Frankia alni ACN14a: one gene and its partner. The protein of the gene in region 2 interacts with the protein of the main gene of each other region in a pairwise test. Links are inferred from orthologs where the notes say so. Each region holds a gene or a part of one and is shown on either strand. Other genes may lie near its edges. The genes, in order: clpS and FRAAL_RS24950.

What was found.
Region 1: the proteins of FRAAL_RS24950 (region 2) and clpS interact in binary tests that used the Escherichia coli proteins (3 or more experiments, as listed by UniProt). The link is inferred for Frankia alni ACN14a from one-to-one orthologs.

The regions. Positions count from the first base shown.
Region 1 is NC_008278.1:1,600,741-1,616,763, reverse strand. What follows is about bases 13,321-16,023. They hold clpS (ATP-dependent Clp protease adapter ClpS), read right to left. Parts: upstream 14,966-16,023; coding sequence 14,675-14,965; downstream 13,321-14,674. Other genes in these bases: FRAAL_RS06505 (nicotinate phosphoribosyltransferase), read right to left, coding at 15,954-16,023; FRAAL_RS06510 (NUDIX hydrolase), read right to left, coding at 15,107-15,871; FRAAL_RS33485 (hypothetical protein), read right to left, coding at 14,261-14,443; FRAAL_RS06520 (DUF2017 domain-containing protein), read right to left, coding at 13,321-13,408. Outside these bases: FRAAL_RS34650 (cytochrome P450 family protein), read right to left, coding at 1-1,309; FRAAL_RS06590 (winged helix-turn-helix transcriptional regulator), read right to left, coding at 1,424-1,870; FRAAL_RS06585 (NUDIX hydrolase), read left to right, coding at 2,103-2,612; FRAAL_RS06580 (hypothetical protein), read right to left, coding at 2,662-3,699; FRAAL_RS06575 (putative quinol monooxygenase), read left to right, coding at 4,096-4,416; FRAAL_RS06570 (NAD(P)-dependent oxidoreductase), read left to right, coding at 4,518-5,390; FRAAL_RS06565 (DUF3307 domain-containing protein), read left to right, coding at 5,731-6,159; FRAAL_RS06560 (hypothetical protein), read right to left, coding at 6,192-6,569; murI (glutamate racemase), read left to right, coding at 7,497-8,417; FRAAL_RS06550 (MBL fold metallo-hydrolase), read left to right, coding at 8,414-9,160; rph (ribonuclease PH), read left to right, coding at 9,216-9,959; rdgB (RdgB/HAM1 family non-canonical purine NTP pyrophosphatase), read left to right, coding at 9,971-10,579; FRAAL_RS06535 (PLP-dependent cysteine synthase family protein), read right to left, coding at 10,733-11,680; FRAAL_RS06530 (MoaD/ThiS family protein), read right to left, coding at 11,702-12,022; FRAAL_RS06525 (M67 family metallopeptidase), read right to left, coding at 12,356-12,760; more of FRAAL_RS06520, read right to left, coding at 12,869-13,320. UniProt on the Escherichia coli protein: Involved in the modulation of the specificity of the ClpAP-mediated ATP-dependent protein degradation.
Region 2 is NC_008278.1:6,204,244-6,214,680, forward strand. The notes cover bases 52-2,852. They hold FRAAL_RS24950 (Dps family protein), read right to left. Parts: upstream 1,786-2,852; coding sequence 1,318-1,785; downstream 52-1,317. Other genes in these bases: FRAAL_RS24945 (PspA/IM30 family protein), read right to left, coding at 52-788; FRAAL_RS33320 (hypothetical protein), read right to left, coding at 934-1,128; FRAAL_RS24955 (helix-turn-helix domain-containing protein), read right to left, coding at 2,135-2,446; FRAAL_RS24960 (competence/damage-inducible protein A), read right to left, coding at 2,555-2,852. Outside these bases: more of FRAAL_RS24945, read right to left, coding at 1-51; more of FRAAL_RS24960, read right to left, coding at 2,853-3,868; FRAAL_RS24965 (CDP-alcohol phosphatidyltransferase family protein), read right to left, coding at 3,858-4,703; FRAAL_RS24970 (MiaB/RimO family radical SAM methylthiotransferase), read right to left, coding at 4,700-6,337; FRAAL_RS24975 (helix-turn-helix domain-containing protein), read right to left, coding at 6,421-7,305; FRAAL_RS24980 (FtsK/SpoIIIE family DNA translocase), read right to left, coding at 7,410-10,094.

The DNA of each region.
Region 1 (16,023 bases), 4.6 Mb from region 2 along the record:
GGACGATGAAGGAGGGGGCCTGCGGCAGGTCATCCGCCGGCGTGGCGAGGGCGAGGCCGGGAAAGCGGGCGAACAGGGCGGGCAGGGCGTACCCGGCCTCCAGCCGTGCCAGCGGGGCGCCCAGACACCGGTGGACGCCGACCCCGAACGCGAGGTGGTCGGCCGCGTCCCGGCCGGGCTCGAACCGGCTGGCCCCGGGGCCGTGGTGGCCGGGGTCGTGCCCGGCGGCGAGGATGCCCGCGACGATCGCCGCCCCGGCGGGGATGGTCACCGCGCCGGTGTCGATGTCCGTCACGGCGAAGCGCAGCGGGATGTTGGCGATGCTGGGCGCCCACCGCAGCGTCTCCTCGACGACCTGATCCCAGGTGATCTCCCCGGCGCGCAGCCGACGGAGCTGGCGATCGTGGGTCAGCAGCGCGTGCACGGCGTTGCCGAGCAGATGCCGGGTGGTCTCGTGACCGGCGCTGATGAGCAGGAGCAGGGTGTCGAGCAGCTCCCGGTGCGCCAGCCGGTCGCCGGTGACCGCGTCCCGCACACCGATGAGCTCGCTGGTCAGATCGTCACCGGGTTCGCGCACCTTCCTCTCGACGAGGGTCGCCAGGACCGACCGGGTACGGCCGAGGTTCGCGGCGGCCTGCTCCGAGCTCACCGTCGTGTTCATGATCTGCTCGACGACGTGGGCGAAGTCCGGGCGCATCCGGTCCGGGATGCCGAACAACCCGCTGATCACCGCCAGCGGCAGCGGCTGCGCGAAGGTGCCCACCAGGTCGACGACCGACCCGGCGGACCCGGCGGACCCGACCGACCGGGCGGACCCGACCGACCCGGCGGACCCGACCGACCCGGCGGACCCGACCGACCCGACCGACCCGACCGACCCGGCGGACCCGGCGGCCCGGGCTGACCCGGCGGCCAGGTCGTCGAGCAGCCGCTCGGTGACCGCCACCACGGCGGGACGCAGCAGCTCGGTGCGCCGGGCGCTGAAACTCGGCGCGACCAGCCGGCGCAGCCGGGCATGATCGACACCGTAGGTGCTGAGCATGTTCACCACGCCCACCCATTGCAGGACCCAGCCCCATTCGGGCCGGCGGCACGCCTCGTCCCACTGCGCCCAGTGACGGCGAGGGTCCTTGCTGACGCGCGGATCGAGCAGCAACGCGCGCAGCAGCGCGTGCTCGTTGACGGCGTACGCAGGGATGCCGCCGGGCAGGGTCACCTCGGCGACCGGCCCGCGGGCACGCAGGGCGGCGGCCTCCGCGACGAGGCTCGGCCCCGCTGCGGCGACGGACAGCGGCTGGACGTGAACCACGCCGATCCCCCCGCCTCTGGTCGGATGCGCGCGGCCGGCCGGGACGGCACCCGGCGGGCGTCGCGCACCGATGTCCGCGATCCCCGACCACGGGGTGATGCCCGCCGGTGGCGGTCAGCGCACCTGGCCGAGCCGGACCAGGGTCGTCGTCCCGGGCAGCACCGGCGCGTGGCAGTGCCCGCACACCATCTCGGGATGGAGCTCGGCGCCGCAGTCGTGCTCCCACCTGGTAGGCCCCGGGCCGTCGGTGACGTAGCGGTCGCCCCACTCCATCAGTCCGAGCAGGATCGGCCGCAGCGCGCGGCCGGCCTCGGTGGGGACGTACTCGTAGCGCGGCGGATGCTCCTGGTACCGCACCTTGGCCAGCACCCCGCGCTCGACGAGGGTGCGCAGCCGCGCCGCGAGGATGTCCCGGCTCGCCCCCGTGTTGCGGGCGATCTGGTCGAAACGGCGCTCACCGAGCAGCACCTCGCGCAGCGCGAGCAGGCTCCACCGCTCCCCGACGACTCCGAGCGCGTTGGCGATCGAACAGTCCCGCCCGGCACCGGCCATGGTGACCATCCCCTCGACCGCACGCTCCGCAGTCCGACCCGGCCCCGCCGCCCGAATCTCCCGGGCAACCGGCGGAAGGTGTCGGTCCGGTAATCAAACTTATCACCTCCCGACGGGCCAGCGACCAGTAACAGCGACCAGTAACGCAGTCACCGTGCGCGATGAGCCGAAACGTCAACGGCGCCCCGCACCTCGCGGTAGACAGGACCGTGGAGCCACCAGCCACCGAAGGAGTCCTGCCATGACCACCGCGGGAGAGGACCGGCGACCGGTGCGGAGCCGGCGGGACGGCCCAACGACGCCAACGACGCTGAGGTGCCTCGGGCCGTCGCCGGACCCGCCGTTCGAGCGGGTGACGAGCGCGTCGGTGGTGGCGGTCGCCGACGACGGCCGACTGGTCGTCGCCGAGCTGACCCGCGGACTGGACATACCCGGCGGGCATGTCCAGCGCGGCGAGTCGTCGATCGACGAGACCGTGCGGCGGGAGGCGTGGGAGGAGGTCCGGGCCCGGCTCGGCGTCCTGCACCCGGTCGAGGTGATCGAGTCCGACTACTTCGGCGCCGACGACTGGACCTACATGGTGATCCGCACCGCCCGGGTCACCGAGCTCGGCCCGTGGGAGACCACCCACGAGTCCGCCGGCCGGATGCTGATCGAACCCGAGGACTTCCTGCGGCGCTACCGCGGCGGGGACCCGGCGCTCATGCGCCACCTCGTGACCACCGCCCTCGCCGCCCTCCCCGCCCCCTGACCAGGACCGGCCGGACGGGTGGCCAAACGCGTTGGCCTCCCGTGCAGGCTCACGCCGGCAGGTCACACCACTGCCTCAGCCAGGCCCCCACCGCCGGGGCCCCGTCACCACGCCGTTCGCGCACCGTCACCAGCCTGTCGACCGCCTGAAGGCACATCCGCTTCCAGCAGGCGGCTCGTTTCTCCGGCGAGGACTCGATCACCGGGATCGAGATCTCCTCGGTGGCGTGCAGATTGTGCAGCGCCGCCGCCAGCCCGGTCCCACCGTCCGCGCGGCTGCCGGGCGAGGGCTCGGCGATCGTCCCCGGCCCGCCGGCGAAGCGCAGCAGACTGCGGCCGTCGCATGCCTGGCACTCGCAGACGAGCAGCCGATCCTGATGGTCGTCTGCCAGTTCCCGCAGCCGCCCAGCCGGGACGTACGTGAGCAGGTCCGGGACGAACAGGTGGGGATCGGAGGAGGCTCGTCCTCCACCCCCGGGCCACGACTGGTGCCGCGTCGAGGGGAGAAGCCCCACCGCTCCGAGAGCCGCGCCGTGGGCCACCGCGCCGATGGCCGAGACGTCGCAGCGGATGAGGCCGATCGGGACCGGTCGCGTCTCCCGCAGCAGGGCCACCAGGCCGGCCACGGTCCCGGCGCGATCGAGCGGATTGCTCCGGTGGGCGAGGACGATGGCGACCGGCCGGTCTGCCGCGATGATCTCCTTGATGAGGGTGTCCAGGCCTCCCGACAGCAGCCAACCGAGCGGCAGCGCAAGCACCACGACACCCGGCTCCGGGGCACCCAGCGCCAGGACAAGGGCGTCCCGGTCCGCCACGGCGATGACCGGGCCGCCCAGCAGCCGAACCGGGCTGGCGGACGAGCCCGGCCACGCGCCGACACCCGGCAGATCAGCCGCGACGCCGCCGGTCAGGTCCAGACCCGGCGGTGTGCTGGCCCCGTCCCCCTCCGCGGCGGCCTGCTCGGCCGTGCGGTACGTGGCGGGATCGACGAGCACAGGCTGGTTCCGGTACCGGATGCCGATCACGGAGCGGTCGGATCGGCCGGCGACAACCGCGCCGCCGACGATCATCAGGGCCTCGTCCAGCAAGGAGAGGCCACTGTCGGTGAGGTAAGGCAGAACTGATCCGTCGGGGACCGGGTGGAAAGCCGCCGCCGATCCGGGCGGACGAGGAGCGAGCATCGAAACGCCGCCGCCTCACCAGAGGATCTACCAATGAACGACTACTCGATGAATTGTAATCATTTCATTGCATCAGGTGAGCGATTCGACTCGTTCCGTGCGACCCCGCCGCAACCGCCCGCGTCAAGGTCCGGACGGCCCTACCCGGTGACTACTCAAGGCTGCCGAGGTTGGGCCGCGGCGATGTGACGCGAGTCTCGCGAGACGCATTACAGTGATCTATAGTGAGGTCACACAGTGTCACTCACAATGTGGCGACGGTGAGAACTTCGCTGCCGATGACTGCGTCGCGGAGGTGGAGCCATGTTCGGTCTGACGGTGCGCTTCGAGGTTCGCCCGGACACTGCGGACGCGTTCGACGCCCTGGTGGCGCAGACGGTGCCCCTCATCGCGGAACGGGAGCCCCGCACGTTGATCTACACGACGCACCGCGTCGCCGGCGACCCGAACGCCCGGCTGTTCTACGAGCTCTACCGGGACCGCGATGCCTTCGAGGAGCACGAGAACCAGCCACACATGCACCGCTTCGCCGCCGGCCGGCAGTCGCTGCTGACCGGACCGCCGCGCATCGAGTTCATCACCTTCACCGCCGGCACCGGCGTTCCCGTCGCCACCGACGCCTGACGGCCCGGCGACCCCCGGCCACTCTGCCTGTCGGTGGCGGGCCAGACTGCGGTGTGTCACCGACAGAAGCGTCCGAATTCCGGCAGTCAGGAGCGTGACGGATGAGGATCGGATTCATCGGCCTGGGCGGGATGGGCGTCGCCATGGCCCGCAACCTGGTCGCTGCGGGCCACACCGTGCTGGTCTGGAACCGCTCCCCCGGGCCCGCGGCCGAGCTGGCCGCGGCCGGCGCCGTCGCCGCGAGCATCGAGGAGGCGTTCGCGACCGGGACCGTGCTGAGCATGCTGGCCGACGACCAGGCCGTGACGGAGCGCCTGCTCGACCCCACAGTGCTGGCCGCGGCGCCCGCCGGCGCCCTGCACGTGAACATGGCGACGATCAGCACTGCCCTGGCAGAACGCGCCGCGCGCGAGTACGCCGAACGGGGGCTGCGCTATCTCGCCGCGCCGGTGTTCGGCCGGACGGAGGCCGCGGCCGCGGGCAACCTCACCATCGTGACCGCCGGGGAGCCGGCGACGATCGCCAAGGTGCAGCCGCTCTTCGACGTCCTCGGCCGGCGCACCTGGACGGTCGGCGAGGCGCCGGCGCACGCCAACCTGGTCAAGATCCTCGGCAACTACCTGATCGCATGCTCCATCGAGGCGATGGCCGAGGCGACGACCGTGATCGAGGCGGGCGGGTTGGACCCGGCCCTGTTCATCGAGGTGCTGACCGACAACCTGTTTGCCGGCCCGGTCTTCGCCGGCTACGGCGGCATGATCGGGAAGAGGAGCTACGAGCCGGTCAACTTCCGGCTGCCGCTGGGATTCAAGGACGTCGGCCTCGCGCTGGCCGCGGGCCAGGAGCGCAACGTCCCCCTGCCCTTCGGCGGCGTGCTGCGTGACGCGTTCATCGAGGCACTCGCGCACGGCCAGGGCGAACAGGACTGGTCGGCGGTCGCCGAGACCTCCCGCCGCCGCGCCGGGCTCGTCTGACCCGACTCCGGCGGGTCGGGCGCTCGGGTGGCCGCCGACTACGCGAGGCCCGGCGAAAGCCGTCCCAGGATGCGGTGTCGCAGCCCGCCGGGTCGCAGGCTGAACGGCGACGAGTCCACCCGGTCGGCCCGACGGAAGTCCGGGTGCGCACTCGCACCCGCCGTCCCGGCCGACTCCGCCGGTGCGCGTCGGCGGGCGCCGCCCGCCGCGTGCCGCCCGCCGACGGAGCACCGGTGAGCGGCCCCGAGCCGTCCCCGGCCCGCCCGGCCCGCCCGGGCGCTGGGCGCAGAGCAGGAATGACGATGAGCGCAGCTCCGTCCCGACGTCCCGCCCCGACCTCATGACCAGGGCCGTCACCTTCGCGGTCCTGGTGGTGACCCTGTTCGCGGCCCACCAGCTCGCCGATCACGTGCTGGGCCAGACCGACGCCCAGGCCCGGTTGAAGACGACGCCGGGCCCGGCCGGCTGGGCGGCGTTGGGACGCCATCTGGCCGCGTATCACGCGGTCGTCGTGGTGATGGTGACGGTGGCGGCGGTCGGGCTCGACCTACGGCTGTCCGCGTTCGGGGCTGTCGCCGGGCTGGTGATCTCGGTGGTCAGCCACGCGCTGTGGGACCGCCGGGCCGCGGTGCGCTGGCTGCTGACCAGGACGGGTGGCGGCGACTTCGCCGAGCTCGCCGACAACGGCATGAACGGCATGTACCTGGCCGACCAGTCGCTACACGCGGCCTCGCTGTGGCTGGCCGCGCTGGTCACCGTGCTGCTGTGAGCCGTGCGCCCGCCGACCTGGGCAGACCCGTCCTACCAGCGATCGTCGTCGGCACCGTCGCGGCCGGCGTAGTCCCAGCATGACGACCACTCGTCAGCGCTGGGTTCGGCGGCGAGGTCACCGCTCGGCCAGTCGAACCCGACCGGGGCGAAGCCGAACGACGACGAGCCACCGGCGGAGTCGGAGTGCGCGGGCTCCGACCGCTCGGCGGCCCCGGACGCCGAAGCGAACGCCGAGCCGACAACATGCGGGATCACGAGCCAGGCAGTGATGTTGACCCCCACGACGACGAGGATGATGACGAGCGGGACCAGGTAGCTGTATGCGGGTGGGAGCACGAGCGCCACGGTGACCAACCCTGCCACCAGAAGGGCGACGCCCGCGGCGCCTGCAGCGAGGAACCGTGCCATAGCCATGTTCCTATCGCCCTCGACAGGGCTACGACCTCGATCGACGCCAACCCGACAAGCTGGGAGGGCGGTTTGACAGTGATCATCCCGCTTGCTCCGTCCGTCCTGGGGCGGCGGCCGCGACGCCGCGGTCAGCGGCGGCACCCGACCCTGGCAGCGGCGCTGGTGACGCCCCGAAATCTCCCACTGGCGCTCGATGACCTGCCCGCCCACGGCAGCGACAATCACAGCATCTCGTCATGGTAGGGGCACTGGGGGACAGCGGGGAACGACCCACAACCTGAAACGCGGACGGATCGCGCCCACCGGCGCGGCGCTGCGGACCGACCCGCGACCCGACCGGGCGGCCGGACGGGGGCACTCCGGCGCCGCTGCCCGCGCGGCACGGACATTGGCCCGACGGTGCCGGTCAGGGCATCTCCCTGGATGCCTCGACCGGACGCCGCCGAGCTCGAGGATGCGACTGGGGCATCGCGGTTCGGGGACGGATGGGAACGACCCGGACACCTCAGCCGCGTCCTCAACCTACCTGGTCGATAGCTTTTAGTCACTGATCGATTACAGGCAGTTCTAGCGTACACCCCGTTTGAGGTCCCTGTACCCGTATGCCGCTGCCAGTCGGGCACCTTTCGTCGCGGGAGGACGAGCCCGCACCGGATCGTTCCCGACCCGATCGGCCGGAATTTGCGAATTCCCCTGCGGCCAGGGGCCACCGAGGGGATGTCGACCCCGCCACACATCGTCCGGCCCCGGCACACCGGGGCCGGAGCATGGGTAGCAACGACGTATGACACGCGGCGAGGCAACCCGAAGCGCCGGACAGATCGCCACGATGTGCGACTTGCGCATGCTGTCCCGTATTGGACAAAGGTTTCGTGATGACAGCCACAGGGTGAGCATCGGGTTTCCGGCTTAGTCTGATCGCTCATGAGCGGCGCGCCGGTCGGGGTGTTCGACAGCGGAGTAGGCGGTCTCACGGTGGCGCGCGCCATTCTGGACCAGCTTCCGCATGAGCCGTTGGTCTATCTCGGCGACACCGGACGGGCACCCTACGGACCACGCCCCATCGCCGAGGTACGCCGCTACGCCCTCGAGTGTCTTGATCGTCTGGTCGACGAGGGGGTGAAGCTGCTCGTGATCGCCTGCAACACGGCCAGCGCGGCGTGCCTGCGCGACGCGCGGGAACGCTACAGCGTCCCGGTCGTTGAAGTGATCATGCCGGCGACCAGACGCGCGGTGGCGGCCACCCGCAGCGGTCGGGTGGGCGTCATCGGCACGGTGGCCACGATCGGCAGCCGCGCCTACGACGACGCGTTCACCGCCGCCGCGGGCGTCGACCTGACCGGCGTCGCCTGCCCCGCGTTCGTGGACTTCGTCGAGCGGGGTATCACCTCTGGGCGGCAGCTACTCGGACTGACCGAGGCATATCTCGCACCGTTGCAGGAAGCCGACGTCGACACGGTGATACTCGGATGCACCCATTACCCGCTGCTGACCGGGGTGATCGGCCTCGTGATGGGAGAGGGCGTGACATTGGTGAGCAGTGCCGAGGAGACGGCGAAGGACACCTACCGGGTGCTCGCGCGGGACGGGCTGTTCCGTGACCCTGACCTACCGCCACCCAGCCACCGCTTCCTGACCACGGGTGACCCCACGCTGTTCACCCGGGTGGGGCGCAGGTTCCTAGGGCCCGAACTCGTCCAGGTCTCGGCCGTGGCCTCCGGGGAGCCGTCCCTTCCGGTGCCGTCCCCGCCACCCGCCACCAGGACCTCGACCGCAGCCGTCTGGACCGCCCGACCCGCGGCGGATCAGGATTCCTCCCAGCAGAGCCCGGTGGTGCCACGGTGAAACTGACCATTCTCGGATGTTCCGGCACGTACCCGGGGCCGGCCTCCGCCTGCTCGTCGTACCTGGTGGAGTCGGACGGGTTCCGTCTCGTCCTCGACGCGGGCAACGGGTCGATGGGCGAACTGCAGCGGCACTGCGACCTGCGCGACATCGACGCGGTCCTGCTCAGCCACCTGCACGGCGACCACTGCCTGGACCTGGTGGCAAACTCCTACGCGCGGCGCTACCACCCCGAGGGCATGCCGCCCAAGCTGCCCGTCTACGGCCCGATCAACACCCAGGAACGGCTGTGCGGCGCGTTCGAGAAGTGGCCGGACGACAGCCTCGCCGACATCTACGACTTCCGCACCATCGGCGCCGGCTGCCTGCACGTCGGGCCGTTCCGCATCGACCTCACCCGGGTGGCGCACCCGGTCGAGGCATACGGCGTCCGGGTCACGGCGGAGGATCGGGTGCTCACCTACTCGGGCGACACCGGCGCCTGTGACCGGCTCGTCCGGCTCGCCCGCGACAGCGACCTGTTCCTGTGCGAGGCATCCTTCCTCGACGACGAGGACAACCCGCCCGACCTGCACCTCACCGGCCGGGAGGCCGGCGAGCACGCGCAGAAGGCCGGTGTGGGGCGGCTGGTGCTGACCCATCTCGTCCCCTGGGGCAACGCCGCCCGTTCGGAGGAGGAGGCGGCCGGGGCGTTCGACGGGAACCTGACCATCGCCGCGCCCGGGGCCACCTACGAGATCTGACCGGCTCGGGCGGGGCCGGGCGGCCGGTCCGGGGCGGGCCGATAGTGTCGCGGGCGTGACACGAGTCGATGGCAGGAAACCGGACGATCTCCGGCAGGTGACGATCCAGCGGGGCTGGCAGGAGCACGCCGAGGGATCGGCGCTGATCAGCGCCGGCAGGACCAGGGTGCTGTGCGCCGCCTCCGTGACCACCGGCGTCCCGCGCTGGCGCAAGGGCAGCGGCCTGGGCTGGGTGACAGCCGAGTACTCGATGCTGCCGCGGGCCACCAACACCCGCAACGACCGCGAGTCGGTGCGTGGCCGGATCGGGGGGCGCACGCACGAGATCTCCCGGTTGATCGGGCGCAGCCTGCGGGCCTGCATCGACCTGGCCGCGCTTGGCGAGAACACCATCGCCATCGACTGCGACGTGCTGCTCGCCGATGGCGGCACCCGCACTGCCGCGATCACCGGCGCCTACGTCGCGCTGGTCGATGCCGCCCGCTGGCTCGGCCGGCCGGCGGCGATCACGACGAGCGTCGCCGCGGTGAGCGTCGGGGTCGTGCGAGGCGAGCCGATGCTCGACCTCGCCTACACCGAGGACTCCACCGCGGACACCGACATGAACGTGGTCTGCACCGGCGCGGACGGGTTCGTCGAGGTACAGGGCACCGCCGAGGGCGTCCCGTTCGACCGGGCGATGCTCGACAACCTGCTCGACCTCGCCGTGTTCGGCTGCGCCCAGCTCGCGGAGATCCAGGCCGAGGCGCTGCAGGGTCCGGCGCCGGCGGGTCCCGCCCGACCGGAGGGGGCACGGTGACCGCGAAGCCGGTGCGGGTGGTCCTCGCCAGCCGCAACGAGGCGAAGCTGACGGAGCTGCGCCGCATCCTGGCGGCCAGCGGCCTGTCGGTGGAGCTGGTGGCTCTCCCCGACGGCGAGGAGGTCGCCGAGACCGGGACAACCTTCGCCGAGAACGCCCTGATCAAGGCGCGGGCGGCGGCCGACCAGACCGGCCTGCCCGCCGTGGCCGACGACTCCGGGCTCGCGGTCGACGAACTGTCCGGCATGCCCGGCGTGCGCTCGGCCCGCTGGTCCGGACGCCGGGACGGCACCCGCGTCGAGCGCGACGAGGCGAACAACGCCCTGCTCCTGGCCCAGCTCGACGACGTGCCACCCGAGCGCCGCGGCGCCGCCTTCGTCTGCGCGGCGGCCCTGGTCACCCCCGCCGGCGTGGAGCGGGTGACGCACGGGGAGCTGCGGGGCGTCCTACTGACCGAGCCCCGCGGCCAGGCCGGCTTCGGCTACGACCCGCTGTTCCTCGCCGACGGCCAGACCCGGACCAACGCCGAGCTGACCGCGGCCGAGAAGGACGCGATCAGCCACCGCGGCCTGGCCTTCCGCGACCTGGCCACCCTTCTGCGCGAGGTCCTCACCTCGTAACCCACCGAACGGCGCCCTGGGCGAGGGGTCCCCACAGATCGCCGAAGGCCCCAACGGCTCCCCCAGGAAGATCGCCGAAGGCGATCTGACGGAAACCCCAGACGGCGCCCTGGGCGAGGGGTCCCCACAGATCGCCGAAGGCGATCTGTGGGGTCACGCCCATAGTTGACCTTCGAGTGCGGCCTCGGCCTCCTCGAGGGTGCCGGCGTAGGCGCCGGTGGACAGGTACTTCCAGCCGCCGTCGCAGACGATGAGGGCGATGTCGGCCCGCCGGCCTTCCCGGACCGCCCGCTCGGCCTGGGCCAACGCGGCGTGCAGGATGGCTCCGGTGGAGATCCCGGCGAAGATGCCCTCCTCCTGGACGAGCTCCCGGGTGCGCCGCAGGGCCTCGCGCGGACCGACGGAGTAGCGCGAGGTGAGCACCGACGGGTCATACAGCTCGGGCACGAAGCCCTCGTCGATGTTGCGCAGGCCGTACACCAGCTCGCCGTAGCGGGGCTCGGCGGCAACGATCGTGATGTCCGGCACCCGCTCCCTGAGGTAGCGGCCGGTGCCCATCAAGGTGCCGGTCGTCCCGAGGCCGGCGACGAAGTGGGTGATGGCGGGCAGGTCCTCGAGGATCTCCGGGCCGGTCGTCTCGTAGTGCGCCTGGGCGTTCGCCGGGTTGCCGTACTGGTAGAGCATGACCCAGTCGGGGTTCTCGGCGGCGAGCCGCTTCGCGACGGCGACCGCCTCGTTGGAGCCCCCGGCGGCGGGCGAGTACCGGATCTCGGCGCCCCACATCTGCAGGAGCTGGCGGCGTTCCACCGAGGTGTTCTCCGGCATGACGCAGACGAGCCGGTAACCCCGCTGGCGGCAGACCATGGCCAGCGAGATGCCGGTGTTGCCGGAGGTCGGTTCCAGGACGGTCGCGCCGGGGGTGAGCAGGCCGCGCTTCTCGCCGTCGGCGATCATCCACAGCGCCGCCCGGTCCTTGATCGAACCGGTCGGGTTGTCCTGCTCCAGCTTCGCCCACAGCCGGACCTCCGGCGACGGGGACAGTCGCGGAAGCCCGACCAGCGGGGTCCGGCCGACCGAGTCGGCCAGGGAGTCGAATCGCATGAGTCGGACCTGCCGCTCGGCTCAGTGCTGACCGGCGGGCACGCGGGGCGAACTGGCGGTGGAGCCGCCGGCGACCGCGGGCAGGATGGTGACCTCGTCGCCGTCGTTGAGCTTGGCGTCGAGCCCGCCGAGGAAGCGCACGTCCTCGTCGTTGACGTAGATGTTGACGAACCGGTGCAGCTCGGCTCCGTCCTCACCGGTCACCAGCCGGCCACGCAGCCCGGAGTGCCGGGAGTCGAGGTCGAGGAAGAGCGCGGCGACGGTGTCGCCGGTGCCCTCGACCAGCTTCGAACCTCCCGTGTAGCTACGCAGGATCGTCGGCACTCGGACCTGGACTGCCATGGTGCTCCTTTCGCGGGTGCCAGCGGTCGGGCTCGACCGAGGCGCCGCCCGGACGGGCGGGATGATGACGCGGGCGGGGGTCTGCGGGGTGTCAGGACAGTCTGCGGGGTGTCAGGACAGAGGGCCGGGACGCGCCGGGGCGGGGACTTCGCCACTCGCAGGCCCAGGATGCCCCGACGACGGCGCGGCTGTCCGCGATTCAGCTCGCGCAGGCGGGGACGGTGTCCCGGACCGCCTCGCTCGCGCACCACCGCCACCGGAACCGGTCACGCCGCCACCCCCCTCAACGCGCGCCGTCGCACGCCGGCTCCGCCACTGCAACGTCCCAGGCCCTCAGACGATTTCCACCGGCTCCTCGGTGACCGTGCCGTCGACGATCCGGAAGGACCGGAACTCGGTGTGATCGGACTCCCGGGTGGAGGCCAGCACGTAGTGTGCACCGGGCTCGGCGGCCAGGGAGATGTCGGTGCGGGACGGGAACGCCTCGGTCGCGGTGTGCGAGTGGTAGATGACGACGGGTTCCTCGTCGCGGTCGTCCATCTCCCGCCAGACCCGGAGTTGCTCCTTCGAATCGAAGCGGTAGAACGTGGGCGAACGCTCGGCGTTCTCCATCGGGATGAACCGCTCCGGCCGATCCGAACCCACCGGGCCGGCGACGACTCCGCACGCCTCGTCGGGATGATCACGGCGGGCATGGGCGACGATCGCCTCGTAGAAGGCACGGTCGATGCGCAGCACTGGCCCACCGTACGACGTGGAAGGGGCGGTCTGGGCGGTCCTGGCGACGAGACCGTCCCGGTCGCGCCCCGGATCGTCCCGGCGGTCTGGTCCAGACGTGGTCCAGGCCTAGTCCAGTGCCCGGGTCAGCTCGTCGAGCAGCCCGGTCAGAAAGACGTACGTCGCCACCAGCGGGTAGCGCGGATCCTCCGGATCCATCCGCTCCAGCTCGTCGGTGGAGTCGTCGTCGGTCAGTGCGAGGCGGGTGCCCAGGAACAGCCGCAGGTCGTTCAGGGTGGTCAGCCAGTCCTGAGCGGCGTCCTCGTCGAGGACGAGTACGGACCCGGGAGCGGGCATGGCGGCCAGCACGCGACGGGCGGCGTCGCGCTTGCGGGCGAGCAGGTCGTCGGTGCGGCGACGGCGGAAGTCCCCGGAGGCCATCGGGTCGTCCGGATACGGGTCGGGAAGCAGCCGGGCCATCGCCGGGTCCTCGGGCGGGGGCGGGGCGGTGTCGCGCAGGCCGACCATCGCCTCCAGCGGGTCCTCCACGGGCGGCGGTTCGAGCAACGCCTCGATCTGGCCGACGAGCTGGGACAGCAGCGCCGACTCCCACTGCGGCAGCCGCAGCTCGATCCCGGACCGGGTGCGACGGAAACCGTCAGCAGCCACGACGTCGTGCCCTCCATCACCGCTCGTCCGCGGCGCCTGCCCGCGGAAGTCTCGTCGGTCACCGCCGACGCCGGCGCGCCTCGACCGTCGGCGCGACGGGTCCCGACGCGCCGACGCCATCGCCTGCAGACGGAAGCGGGCGCGCAGTGCGGGCCACGGCGGACGTCCGGCGGTTGACCATCGCCAGCCTAGTCGAGCCGGCACAGCGGCCCCGCATGCCGCTTCGGGGCGTCGGGCCCAGGGCGCCCGGGCCTCGGGACGCCCGGGAGGGAGGCGTTCTCGGGGTGGATCCCCGGGAAGGGGTAGCGCGGTCGTCCCACCCGGAATCTGGCCAACTTTGCGATACGGACGCCGTTGAACCCGGCACCGAGCGGAGTCGTGCGGTGGCCGCGCGACGCCAACGCGAGAAGCCCGAGCCCGACTACCCGAATATTCCGGACGGCAGGGTCGAATTTTCCTCGACGCCCGATACGCACAGCCCGGATTCATCCCCGCAGTCCAGCAGGACCGAATTACGGAACGGGCCGTTCCACCAGAAAACGGGGAATCCGGATTCCCTCGGCTTTTTCGGAATCGCCCCCCGTGGGACTCTGCCGGGACCTGTCCGGACGAATCCCGCCCGCGCCTTCTCGACCCGCCGAGCACATTGTCGAGCACCGGCCCACAGCCTGGCCGACCGGCCTCCGGCATTCGCTCCGCCCCGGACAGATTCACCCGCCGCCCGTCGCCCCGGGCGGCGGGCGCACGCCGGCGCCGCGCCTGCCACCGGCGGCCGACCTCGGCCAGCTAGACCCGATCCAGCTAGCCCTTTGTGGCCTCGTTGTCACGACGGAGCTGCAGAGTTGGGCAACCTTACGTCGCCACGAGACCGATCGGCAGCCACCGGCGGCCGTTGCCGCCCAGCCCGTCCCGGCCAGCCCGACGCCGCCCAGCCCACACCGCCCGTCCCCACGCCGCCCAGCCCGACGCGGGCCAGCCCGCTGCGCCCACCCCGACGCCGGCCAGCCCCGCCTCGACCAACCCGGTTCCTGCCATATTGCGGCCACAGTATGCCGAGGTTTGGGCACGGTCTTCGGCGCGAAAGCGTGCCCAAACCTCGGCACGGCTCCGTGCACGCCTGGTCACCGACGGACGTAGGCAGGGATGAGGGCAAGGACGAGGCAAGGACGAGGAGCCGTCGACGGGCGCACCGAACCTCGTGGCGACCGTCGGCAACCCGATCGCTCGCCCGCAGCCGCCGAGCCGGGCGCCGCTCGCCCAGGCTGGTCAGTCCTGCGCGATCGTCGCCCACAGACCGTAGGCGTGCAGGCGCTCCGCGTCGGCCTCCATCTCCTCCCGGGTACCGGTGGCGACCGAGGCCCGGCCCTTGTGATGGACGTCGAGCATCAGCTCGGTGGCCTTTGACTTGGTGTAGCCGAACAACTTCTGAAAGACGTAGGTCACGTACGACATGAGATTGATCGGATCGTTCCAGACGATCGTGACCCACGGCCGATCGTCGTCGAGGGTCTCGTCGGCTTCCTCGACGTCGACAGGCGACACGGCGGTGACAGACACGAGGCCTATTGTTACGCCATTCCCGCGCCCTGACCCGTCACCGGGCACGGTGAGATGCGACGGCGCACCCCCCGCTCACGTCCCGCCACGGGGCGGCGACGAGGCGGCGACGGTCAGAAGCAGCGGGCGTAGCAGCGGCGGTCAGACGGAGCGGCGTAGCAGCGGCGGATGCAGCGCGGTGGCCGAGCCGCGCCGGTACAGCTCGGCGGGCCGCCCGCCCCCGCGCGGAGAGGTGCGCCGGCCGAGCGGGACGACGAACCCGGGCGTGGACAGCACCTTGCGCCGGAAGTTCGGCGGATCCAGTGCGACGTCCCAGGCGGCCTCGTAGACACGACGCAGGTCGGCGAGGGTGAACTGGTCCTCGCAGAAGGCGGCGGCCAGCGGGGTGTATTCCAGCTTCGCGCGCGCCCGCTCGACCCCGTCGGCGACGATCCGTGGATGGTCGAAGGCCAGGGTGGGGCCGTCCGGAGAGTCCAGATCCGCCACCGGCCACCACCGGGCACGGGGGCCGTCCCGGCCGGGCGCCGGCTGCGGCAGGTTCGGCAGCAGGGCCAGGTAGGCGACGCTGACCCCTGGGGCCCGCGGGTCTCGGTGCGGGCCGCCGTAGGTGCGCAGCTGTTCGAGATGGCCGGTCGTGGTCACCCCGGTCTCGGCCCACAACTGGCGTGATGCCGAGGTGTCGAGGTCCTCGTCGCCGTCGACGAAGCCGCCGGGCAGTGCCCAGGCGGCGTCGAATGGCGGGTCCCGGCGGATCAGCAGGACGCAGAGCCGGCCGCCGCGCAGGGTCAGCAGAACCAGGTCCACGCTGACGGCGACGACCGGCGGCGTGACGGCGTCACCACGGCGCCGCCCGTCGTCGCCGTCACGCGGACCGCGGACCTGATTCGGCGGCGAGGCGGGCGGCACCCCTCCAGTCTGGCCATGCCCACCCCACCGCACACGGCCCCCTCCCCGCCAGCGGGGCCGCGGCGGGCGCGGCGGCGCGGCGTCAGGCGTGGGTGGTGTGCACGACGGGCAGGCACGGCTGACCGAAGCGCACGTCGCGCGCCGTCGGGGGC
Region 2 (10,437 bases):
TCGCCACCGGCGCCGGCGCCGAGGGCGTTCGGTGTCCCGCTGCCCAGGGCCGCACCTGGGCCGCCCCCGCCGCCGAGATCACCGCGCAGCTCGGCCAGCCGGGACAGGGCCCGAGCATCCATGGTGGCGCGGCGGACCTCGACCATCCGCGCCTCCATCCCCTGCGAGGCGAGCTCGTGGCGGCCGAGCGCCACCGCGTAGCGGTGCTCGACCTTGTCGCGGATCTCGGCGAGCGTCGGGGTGTCGCCGGCCGGGGCCAGCGTCGACATGCCCTCCATCGCCTGGGTCATCTGCTCCTGCATGGCGGCGTGCTCGATCTGGGTCAGCAGCCTGGCCCGCTCCGCCAGGTGGCGCTGCATCCGCGCCGTGTTGTCCTCGACGGCGGTGCGGGCCTGGGCCGCCGACGCCGCCGCCTGGCGATGCAGGTTCTTCAGGTCTTCCAGCGAGGTCTCCGCGGAGACGAGCTGGCTGGCGAACGCCTGCGCGGTTTCCTCGTAGCCGGCCGCGGAGACCGGATCACCCGAGGCTCGCGCGTTGTCGGCCAGCAGCAGCGAGGAGCGGGCCGACTCGGTCAGGCCGGCGACCTCCTCGGCCTGCCGGGCCAGCCGCATCTCCAGTTGACGCTGATTTCCCACGACGAGCGCGGCCTGCTGCACGAGCGCCTCGTGTTGGCGGCGCGCCTCCTCGATGGCCTGGTCGATCTGCACCCGCGGGTCGGCCCGCTCGTCGAACTTGCGGTTCGCCGACGCGGACAGATACCGGGCAATCTTGCGGACGACATTCGCCATACCACGATCGTCGCACGACCTCGGCCCACTGGTGACCCGGCCGGCACACCAAACGCGTCGTCCTTCCGTCAGACGGGAAGGCCTGCCGGCAGACCTGAGGGCCCACGTCACACGGGCGGGCCCACGTCACACGGGCGGGCCCACGTCACACGGGCGGGCACAGCGGAGTACGACCTCGTCCCCGGCAGACCAGGCACGACCGGCAGGCCGGCACGAAGCCGCCGCGCGCCGTGGCGAAGACGACCAGTTGCTCGCCCAGGCCGTTACAGGCCTTGCAGACCTGGATCGGCAGGTGTGCCGGGGCCGCGTCATCCTCCTCGGGTTGCGAGGCGGTGCTCACCTGATCTTCTCTCCCTGCAGGCCAGGCCCGGGAGCCAGGCCCGGGTGGACGACGACGAACGCAAGCTGCACCGCGAGAACTACCCGGGGAGAGTGGCAGACCGACCCGCACGCCGCCACCGGAGTCGCCCATTCGGGCGGGTACCCCGGCGGCGGCCCTGTGGGCGGCGGCCCCGGATGCGGACCGGGCTCAGACCATCGCCTGGAACATCCAGTGCTGTTCCTCCAGCTCGCGCACGACGTCGATGATCAGATCCTGGGTGACCGGGTCGGGCTGCTCGGTGGCGTCCATTCGGGTGCGCGTCCGGGTGATGACCTCGGCGAGCACGTCGGTGATGAGCCGGACCACCTTCTCGTCGGCGAGGTAACCGACCTCGACTCCGTGCAGGTGGGTGCCGCGGGCGATCGTCGACGACTGGCCGTCCGGGTTGACCCCGATGGCCACGGCCCGCTCGGCGACGGCGTCCGCGAAGCGACGGCTCAGCTCCACGACCTCGTCGAGCTGGCGATGCACGCTGCGGAAGTTCCGGCCGATGACGTTCCAGTGCAACTGCTTCGCGAACAGGGACAGATCGATCAGATCGACCAACGCGCCCTGCAATGCCTCGCCGGTGACGGAACGGGCCTCGTCGGACAGTGGGCTACGGATCGCACTCATGCTCGTCCTCTCGGGTCGGAGCCGTTTGCGTTCCCTGGCGTGCCCCGCAAGGAGATCCGTACGCGGAACCTCCGCTACCGTCCCGCTCCGTCACCGTAGCCCGCTGTCACCCAAGCCGATTGTCACCCAAGCCCGTTCGACGAAGCCCGACCGGGGCCCGACCCGTCCGCCACCACGCGGGAGGTGCCGAGGTGCCGAGGTGCCCAGGTGCCCAGGTGCCGAGCGGTGACCTGTCCCGCACCGACCGCTGACAGTCAGCGGCGGGACGCGACACACAGAGATCAACTCGGGACGACGATCAGCTCGGAACGGAGCCTGCGGCCGTCGGGCGAACGCCGACCGACGAGGCTCAGGCAGCCCGATCCACGACCGTCGGGCGGGCCGGCACCACGACCGTGGCTCCACCGACGCCCGCACCGACCGCCAGCTCGGCGAGCTCCAGATCCTCGCTGACCTCACGCAGCAGGTCCGCGAGCCGGACTCCCAACGCCTCGCAGATGGCTGCGAGCAGCTCGGAGCTGGCCTCCTTCTGCCCACGCTCCACCTCGGAGAGGTAGCCCAGCGACACCCTGGCCGCCGAGGACACCTCCCGGAGCGTGCGGTGCTGATCTTGACGGCGGCGGCGCAACGCCTCGCCGATCATGCGTCGGAGCAGGACCATCGAGCCTCCTCCTTCGTCCGCGGGATGCGTTCACCGTATACCCACCACCGTGGCCCTCGGGCCCTCGTTGATGGGACTGTAACTGTGTAAGCACCTCGGGTCCGGCGATTACTCCCGCGATCCGCCGGTGGCGTCGTCGACGAAGGCGGCGATGTCGCTGCCCGGCAGTCCTGCCAGGGTACGCCGCGCCAGGTCCAGAGCGGTCACGGCGGCGAAGGCGCGCACCCGCTCGCGGTCACCGGGCAGGCGGAGCGAGCGGGTGATCGTCCCGTCCGGGCCGGCGAGACCCAGGTGCACCGTTCCCGCCGGCTTGCCCTCCAGCTCACCCGGACCGGCGACACCCGTGGTGGCCAGCCCGTAGTCGGCACCGAGGCGCACCCGCACCCCGGCCGCCATCGCCGCGGCGGTGTTGGCCGACACCGCCCCCTCGGCGGCGAGCAGGGCCTGATCGACCCCGAGCGCCGACGCCTTGACGTCGGTCGCATAGGACACGACGCCGCCGCGGAACACCACACTCGACCCGGGCACGTCGGTCAGCCGGCCGGCGAGCAGCCCGCCGGTGATGGACTCGGCGACGGCGAGCGTCGCCGACCGCGCGCGCAGCAGCCCCAGCACGACGCTCTCCAGCGAGTCCTCCTCGCCGCCGTAGACCCCGGCGCCGAGCGCCGCGCGCGCCGCGGCCTCCACCGGGGCGATCAACGTCTCCGCCTCGGCCCGGTCCCGCGCCCGGGCGGTGATGCGAACCCGGGTCTGGCCGCCGCTGGCCAGGAACGCGATCCGCGGGTTGCCGATCGGTGCCAACCGGTCGACCTCGGCCGCGAGCGCCTCGGCGACCGCCGACTCCCACATCCCGGCCGTGCGCAGCACCCGGTGCACGACCACCGCCGGCTGGCCTGCGCGGCGCAGGATGTCGGGCAGGACACTCGCGGTGAACATGTCGTTCATCTCGAAGGGGACGCCCGGCATGGCGTACACGACGCCCGCACCGATCTCCATCCGGATGCCCGGTGCGGTGCCCGGCCCGTTGGGCAGCGGCTGCGCACCCACGGGCAGGTCCGCCTGCCGGTAGTTCATCACCGGGACGTCGCGGACCTCGCGTCGGCCCATCGCCCGGAACCGCCGGCGCAGCTCGGCCTCCAGGAAGTCGTCGCGGCGCAGCTCGACACCGGCCGCCGCGGCGATGCCCTCGCGAGTCAGGTCGTCCTGGGTCGGCCCGAGACCTCCGGTCATCACGACGGCGTCGGCGCGCTCCAGCGCCACCCGGATCGCCGTGGCGATCACGTCGACGTCGTCGCCGACGACCGTGGAGGTCTCGATCGTCACCCCGACGTCGGCGAGCTGCCGGCCGAGCCACGCGGCGTTGCCGTTGACGATGTCGCCGTAGAGGAGCTCGTCCCCCACCGCCAGCAGTTCAGCGCGCATCCGTCAGCCCCTCGTCGTCGGTGATGCCCGTCCCGGCCGCGGGCTCGCCGGCCGCGTCGCGCGCGGTCTGGCGCCGCAGCGCGAGCGCCCGGTAGACGTAGTCGATCCCGGTGGCGACGGCGACGACCACGCCCGCGGCGAGGATCACCGCCCGGCTGGTCGCGGCGACCCCCGCCAGGGGCAGCACATAGAGCCCGATCGCCACGTTCAGCAGCAGTGTCTTCGCCTTGCCCCCGCGGCTCGCGGCGATCACCCCGAAGCGGATCACCCACAGCCGCAGCAGCGTGACCCCGACCTCGCGCAGCAGGATCACCGCCGTCACCGGCCACGGCAGCTCCCCGAGGACGGACAGCGAGATCAGCGCGGCGCCGGTCAGCGCCTTGTCGGCGATCGGGTCGACGAGGATGCCGAAGTCGGTGACAAGGTGCCAGTGGCGGGCGATGGACCCGTCGACCTGGTCGGTGATCGCGGCGACGGCGTAGGCGACGAAGGCCGCGTAGCGCCAGCCGTCGTCGTCGGGACCGGCGAACAACACCAGCACGAAGACCGGCACGAGGATCAGCCGGATGATCGTCAGCAGGTTGGCGACGTTGAGTACGGACACGCTCGGACGCGGGTCCGCCCCGTTCGCGGCGGCCAGGGGACCACCGCGATCGACGGCGCCTGGTTCGGGCGGGGCCGAGGAGAGGTCGACGGGTGGCAGCTCGCGGGTGGGCTGACCGGCCGGCGACGGCCGCCGGCCGCCGACGCCGCGCAGGGCATCGGCTCCGCCCAGGGCATCGGCTCCGCCCAGGGCATCGGCTCCGCCCGGGGCGTCGGCTCCGGACGCCGTCACGTCCCATCCGCGCGGGGCCGGCCCACCAGGACCGTCGCCCGCGCCCCGGTCGCCGACGGCGCGGCCTCGCCCCGCCCGGCCGAGGGACGGGCCCGGTCGAGCACCGCGGTGAACTCGGCGACCAGGTCGACCCCCTCGGTCGCGACGACCCGGGCCTCGATCAGGTCCCCCACCTCGACACCAGGCTGGCCGGGCTGGCCGGGCAGACCGGGCTGGCCGGTGCCGGACGGGCCCCCGGCGGGCGGGCCGGCCGCGGCACCGGCGGGGCCGGGCAGGCGGACCAGGCAGGAGCCGTCGGCATCGGGCTGCTGGTGGCCGGCACACCCGGCGGCGATCCCGTCGGTGATCTCCTCGACGAGGACCTGGACCCGGCTGCCGATCCGCTCCTGCGCCCGGGTGGCGGTGAGCTGTTCGACGAGATCGGTGATCTGCACCCGGCGCCGCTCGATCTCCTCCTCGGCGATCTTGCCTGGCAGGGAGACCGCCTCGGTGCCCTCCTCGTCCGAATAGCCGAACACGCCGACCGCGTCGAGCTCGGCGGCCTCGAGGAACTCCGCCAGGATGTCGACGTCCGCTTCGGTCTCCCCGGGAAAACCGACGATGACGTTCGACCGGGCGCCGAGGCCGGGCAGCAGGCCGCGACCGCGGTCGAGCAGGTCGAGGAAGTGCTCGGAGCCGCCGAACCGACGCATCCGGCGCAGCACCGCCGGGCTCGCGTGCTGGAACGACAGGTCGAGGTAGGGGGCGAGACCCGGCGTGGTCAGCAGCACCTCGAGCAGCGACGGGCGCAACTCCGCCGGCTGCAGGTAGACCGTCCGCACCCGCACGATGCCCGGCACGGCGGCAAGCTGCGGCAGCAGCTTCTCCAGCGCCCGCAGGTCACCGAGATCCTTGCCGTAGGAGGTCGAGTTCTCGCTGACCAGCACCAGCTCGCGCGCACCCTCGCCGGCCAGCCACTCCGCCTCGGCGAGGACGTCGTCGGCGGGACGGGACACGTGCGAGCCGCGGAACGACGGGATCGCGCAGAACGCGCACCGCCGGTCGCAGCCGCTGGAGATCTTCAGGGCGGCGACCGGCCCCGCCGTCAACCGGCGCCGGCCCGGGCTACCCGCTGCACTCCCACCCGCAACACCCCTGGCGTGCCCGGGAACGTGCACGGCGACGTTCGCCGACGCGCCCCGTTCCACCGGGGTGATCGGCAACAGGGTGCGCCGGTCCCGCGGGGTGTGGGCGGGCACCGTGGCGCCGCCGAGGACCGCGTCGAGATGCTCGCCGATGCTCGGGTAGGCGTCGAAGCCCAGCACCGCGTCGGCCTCGGGCAGGCTCGCCGCCAGCTCGTTGCCGTAGCGCTCCGCGAGGCAGCCGACGGCGACCACCGCACGCGGGCCCGCCCCGGCCGGTTCGCCGTCGCCGGCCCGCAGGTCGTCCGCGGCCAGCAGGGCGTCGATGGAGTCCTTCTTCGCCGCGTCGACGAATCCGCAGGTGTTGACCAGCACGGCGTCGGCGTCGGCGGCGTCGGCGACCAGTTCCCACCCCTGGGCGGCGAGCCGGCCGGCGAGTTCCTCCGAATCCACCTCGTTCCGGGAACAACCGAGCGTGACGAGAGCTACCCGGCGCGGGACGTGAGTGGACACCAGGTCAGGCTACCGGGGCGGTGGCACCCGGCGCCGCACCAGCCCGACATGGCCGACTCGCGCAGGGCGTCCGCCGGTCGCGATCAGTCGACGGGCGCGGCAGGCGCCGTGGCGAGCGCGGACGGCGCCGGGCCCGCGGCGAGGGGGCTGCGGCCGGCATCCCCGACCTCGCACTCGCCGGAGGCGGCCACGCTGACCCGGATCGTCACCACCTGACCATCGCCGCCGGAGGGGCCGAGGCTCCTGCCGTTGCACGACACGTCGACCGCGCCCGCATTACCCATCCTGATGCTCAGCGCCCCCGGCGCCGTGACGGTGCGGCTGTCGCCGGAGTGCAGCAGCTGCGCGAGCAGCACGTGCCGGTCGTCGTCACGCACCTCCAGCCAGCTCTGCGCGTCGCGCGCCGCCAGCACGACGTTCACCCCCGCCGGGGGGGTGGTGCTGGGTGCGGCGGCGGGTGCGTTGCTCGGCGCCGCGATCGGTGCCGGCGCGGTCGGCGGGGGTGCGGCGGCGTCGCCCTGCCGGGTGGACCCGGAGGAGCCGGACGACCCGGAACCGGGTATCAGCAGGGCGATGACGGCGATCAGGCACACCGCGGCCAACGACACGATCATCGCGGCGCCCCAACGGAACCCACCGTGCCGGCGCCGGGACCCGCCTCGCAGCGGGTCGAACTCGCCGGGCGGGACGCCGAGCACCGGCCCGGTCAACACCTCGTGGGAGGCGTCGTAGGCGTCCAGGACGGGGCCGGGGTCGAGACCGAGGCTGGTGGCGATGCTGCGCAGGTGGCCGCGGGCGTAGACCGTGCCGCCGCAGCGGGAGTAGTCGTCCCGTTCGATCTGGTCGATCAGGCTTGCCCGCACCCGAGTGCGCTCACTGACCTCGTCGATCGTCAGGTTGCGCTCGCGGCGGGCCGCGGCGAGCAGCGAGCCGGCACTGACCGGCTGCGGATCGTCCACGGATTGCATGAGCGACCTCCGCAAGCGTGAGTTTCTGCCTACCGTGGAGGCACCGGCTCAGTTTACGGTCCGTCACCCGGCCTCGACAGCGCAGACCCGGCCACCGGCACTTCCTAGCCGCTACGCAGGGTCGTGAGCAGGCCTTCCAGCTCGTCGGGCATGACCAGCACGTCGCGGGCCTTCGAGCCCTCGCTGGCCCCGACGATGCCCCGGCTCTCCATCAGGTCCATCAGCCGGCCCGCCTTGGCGAACCCGACGCGCAGCTTGCGCTGCAACATCGACGTGGAGCCGAACTGGGTACTCACCACGAGCTCGACGGCCTGCAGGAACAGCGCCAGATCGTCGCCGATCTCCTCGTCGATCTCCTTCTTCGCCTCGCCGCCCCCGTCGAACACGTCCTCCCGGAACGCCGGCGGCGCCTGTTCCTTCGTGTGGTCGACGATCGCTGCGATCTCGTCCTCGGAGACGAACGCGCCCTGGATACGGGCCGGTTTGCCCGCGCCCATCGGAAGAAACAGCGCGTCGCCCAGACCGACCAGCTTCTCGGCGCCGGCCTGGTCGAGAATCGTGCGGCTGTCGGCCAGCGACGCCGTCGCGAACGCGAGCCGGGACGGCACGTTGGCCTTGATCAGACCGGTCACCACGTCCACCGACGGCCGCTGGGTCGCGAGCACCAGGTGGATGCCGACCGCGCGGGCCATCGCGGTGATCCGGCAGATCGCGTCCTCGACGTCGCGCGGGGCGACCATCATCAGGTCGGCGAGCTCGTCGACGATGGTCAGGATGTACGGATACGGCGTGTACACCCGCTCGGAGCCGGGCGGAGCGACGATCTCACCTTTGCGGACCTTGCGGTTGAAGTCGTCGACATGGCGCACCCCGCAGGCGGCGAGATCCTCGTAGCGGTTCTCCATCTCCTTGACGACCCACTGCAGCGCGTCGGCCGCCTTCTTCGGGTTCGTGATGATCGGCGTGATCAGGTGCGGGATGCCCTGGTAGTTCGTCAGCTCGACCCGCTTGGGGTCGACGAGGACCATCCGGACCTGGTCCGGCGTCGCCCGCGCCAGCACCGAGGTGATCAGCGTGTTGATGCACGTGGACTTGCCGGCGCCGGTCGCCCCGGCGATGAGGATGTGCGGCATCTTCGCCAGGTTCGCCAGCACGTAGCCGCCCTCGATGTCCTTGCCGAGGCCGACGACCAGCGGATGGGAGTTCGCCAGCGCCTCACCGCTGCGCAGCACGTCGCCGAGCGAGACCAGTTCCCGGTCGGTGTTGGGGATCTCGACGCCGACCGCGCTCTTACCCGGGATCGGGCTGATGATCCGCACGTCCGGGCTCTTCACGGCGTACGCGATGTTCTTCGCAAGCTGCGTGATCCGCTCGACCTTCACCGCGGCACCGAGCTCGACCTCGTACCGGGTCACCGTCGGACCCCGGGTGAAACCGGTGACCCGGGCATCGACCTTGAACTGGCCGAAGACATCGGTCAACGAGGCGATCACGCCGTCGGTCGCCGCGGACCGGACCTTCGGCGGCGTACCGGAACGCAGCAGCGTCGGCGAGGGCAGCGTGTAGTCGCCGTCGGTCGGCGGGACCAGGTGCTCGATCTCGTCCGGGGCGCTCGGGGACCCCGGCCCGGGCACGCCGGTCGCCGTGTCCGCGGCGCCGCCGGTCACCTTCGCCGCCCGGGTCCGCCCGCGTCGGGCCGCGGCCGCCGCCGGCCGCGCCGCCGCAGCGGCCGCAGCGGCCGCACCGGCCGCCAGGTCCTCGTCGTCGGGCTCGCCGGCATAACCGGTGTCGGCCTCGGGGCCGGCGAGCTCCCCGAACAGGTCGAGGCCGAGGTCGCCGGCCGCGGACGCGGCGTCGGCAGCCTCGGCGTCCGCGGCGACACCCCGCCGGGAGCGACGCCGGGACCGGCCCCCGCCCTGCCCGGCAGCCTCGATGTCGAACACCTCGTGGGGCCCCGGATCGGACAGGCCCGCGCCGCCCAGGTCCGTGCCGTCCACGTCCGCGCCATCCGCTCCGGGGGGCGCGGCGCCCGCCCGGCCGCGGCGACGGCCCCGGGCCGGCCGGGTTCCACCGGCGGCGTCCTCGTCGAGCAGATCGTCGGCGAGCGCCGCATCGTCGAGCTCGTCGTCGTAGTCGGAGTCATAGCCGTCGTCGAGGCGCGCCGCGGGATCGCGCACCCCGGCGGTGAGCCGCTCCACGAGCTCGGCGAGCCGCTCGGGCACCTGCCGGATCGGCGTCGCCGTGATCACCAGCAGGCCGAAGGCCGCGATCAGCAGCAGCAACGGGACGGCGACGAACGGCGTCACAGCGCTCGCGAGCGGCAGACCGCCGAGCAGGCCGACGAGGCCGCCGGCCCCCCGGACCCGCCCGATGCCGTCGGAGAAGTCGGGCAGCCCGCGGGCGATGTGCACGACGCCGAGCAGGCCGACCCCGAGCGCGGCCCAGCCGATCACCACCCGACCGCGGCTGTCGGGGTCGCTGGGCGCACGCACGAGCCGCCAGGCGGCCCCCAGACCGAACAGGGGCAGCGCCCACGCCCCGGCGCCGACGAACAACTCCAGGACGGCGGCGACGAAGGATCCGACGGGCCCGCCCGCGGAGAACCAGACCGCGACGGCGGCCAGGATCGCCCCGCCGAAGGCCGCGAGCCCCAGCCCGTCGCGCCGGTGGGCGGGATCGATGCGCAGGTCGCGTGCGCCCCGCCCGGTTCGACGCAGCAGGGTGCCGAGCAGCGTCGCCGCCGTCATCCAGACCTGGTAGACGGTCCGGACGACGGCCCGGCCGACCATCAGGGTCAGCGGCGGGCGGCGCTGGCGGTCCTGCGCCTTCGCCCGGCCGGCGGGCGCGGACCGGGTGGATCCCCCGGGCCGCGCCGCACGGCCGCCCGCGGGCGCGCGGGCCTTACCGCCGGCGGCCGGGCGGCTCCTGCCGCCCGCGCCACCGCGCGTTGCTGTCCGACGCCCATCGCCCCCCGGCGGGGACGTGGCCGTCCCCGTCTGCACACGCGTACGCGCGCCGCTGGTACGTGTGGCCACCGTCGAAACGGTACACAGCCAGGTGGCCGAGTCCCTGCAACCCCGACGAACCGGGCGCGCCGTGCTGGGCACAACCACCCGCACGGGCAGGCGAGGA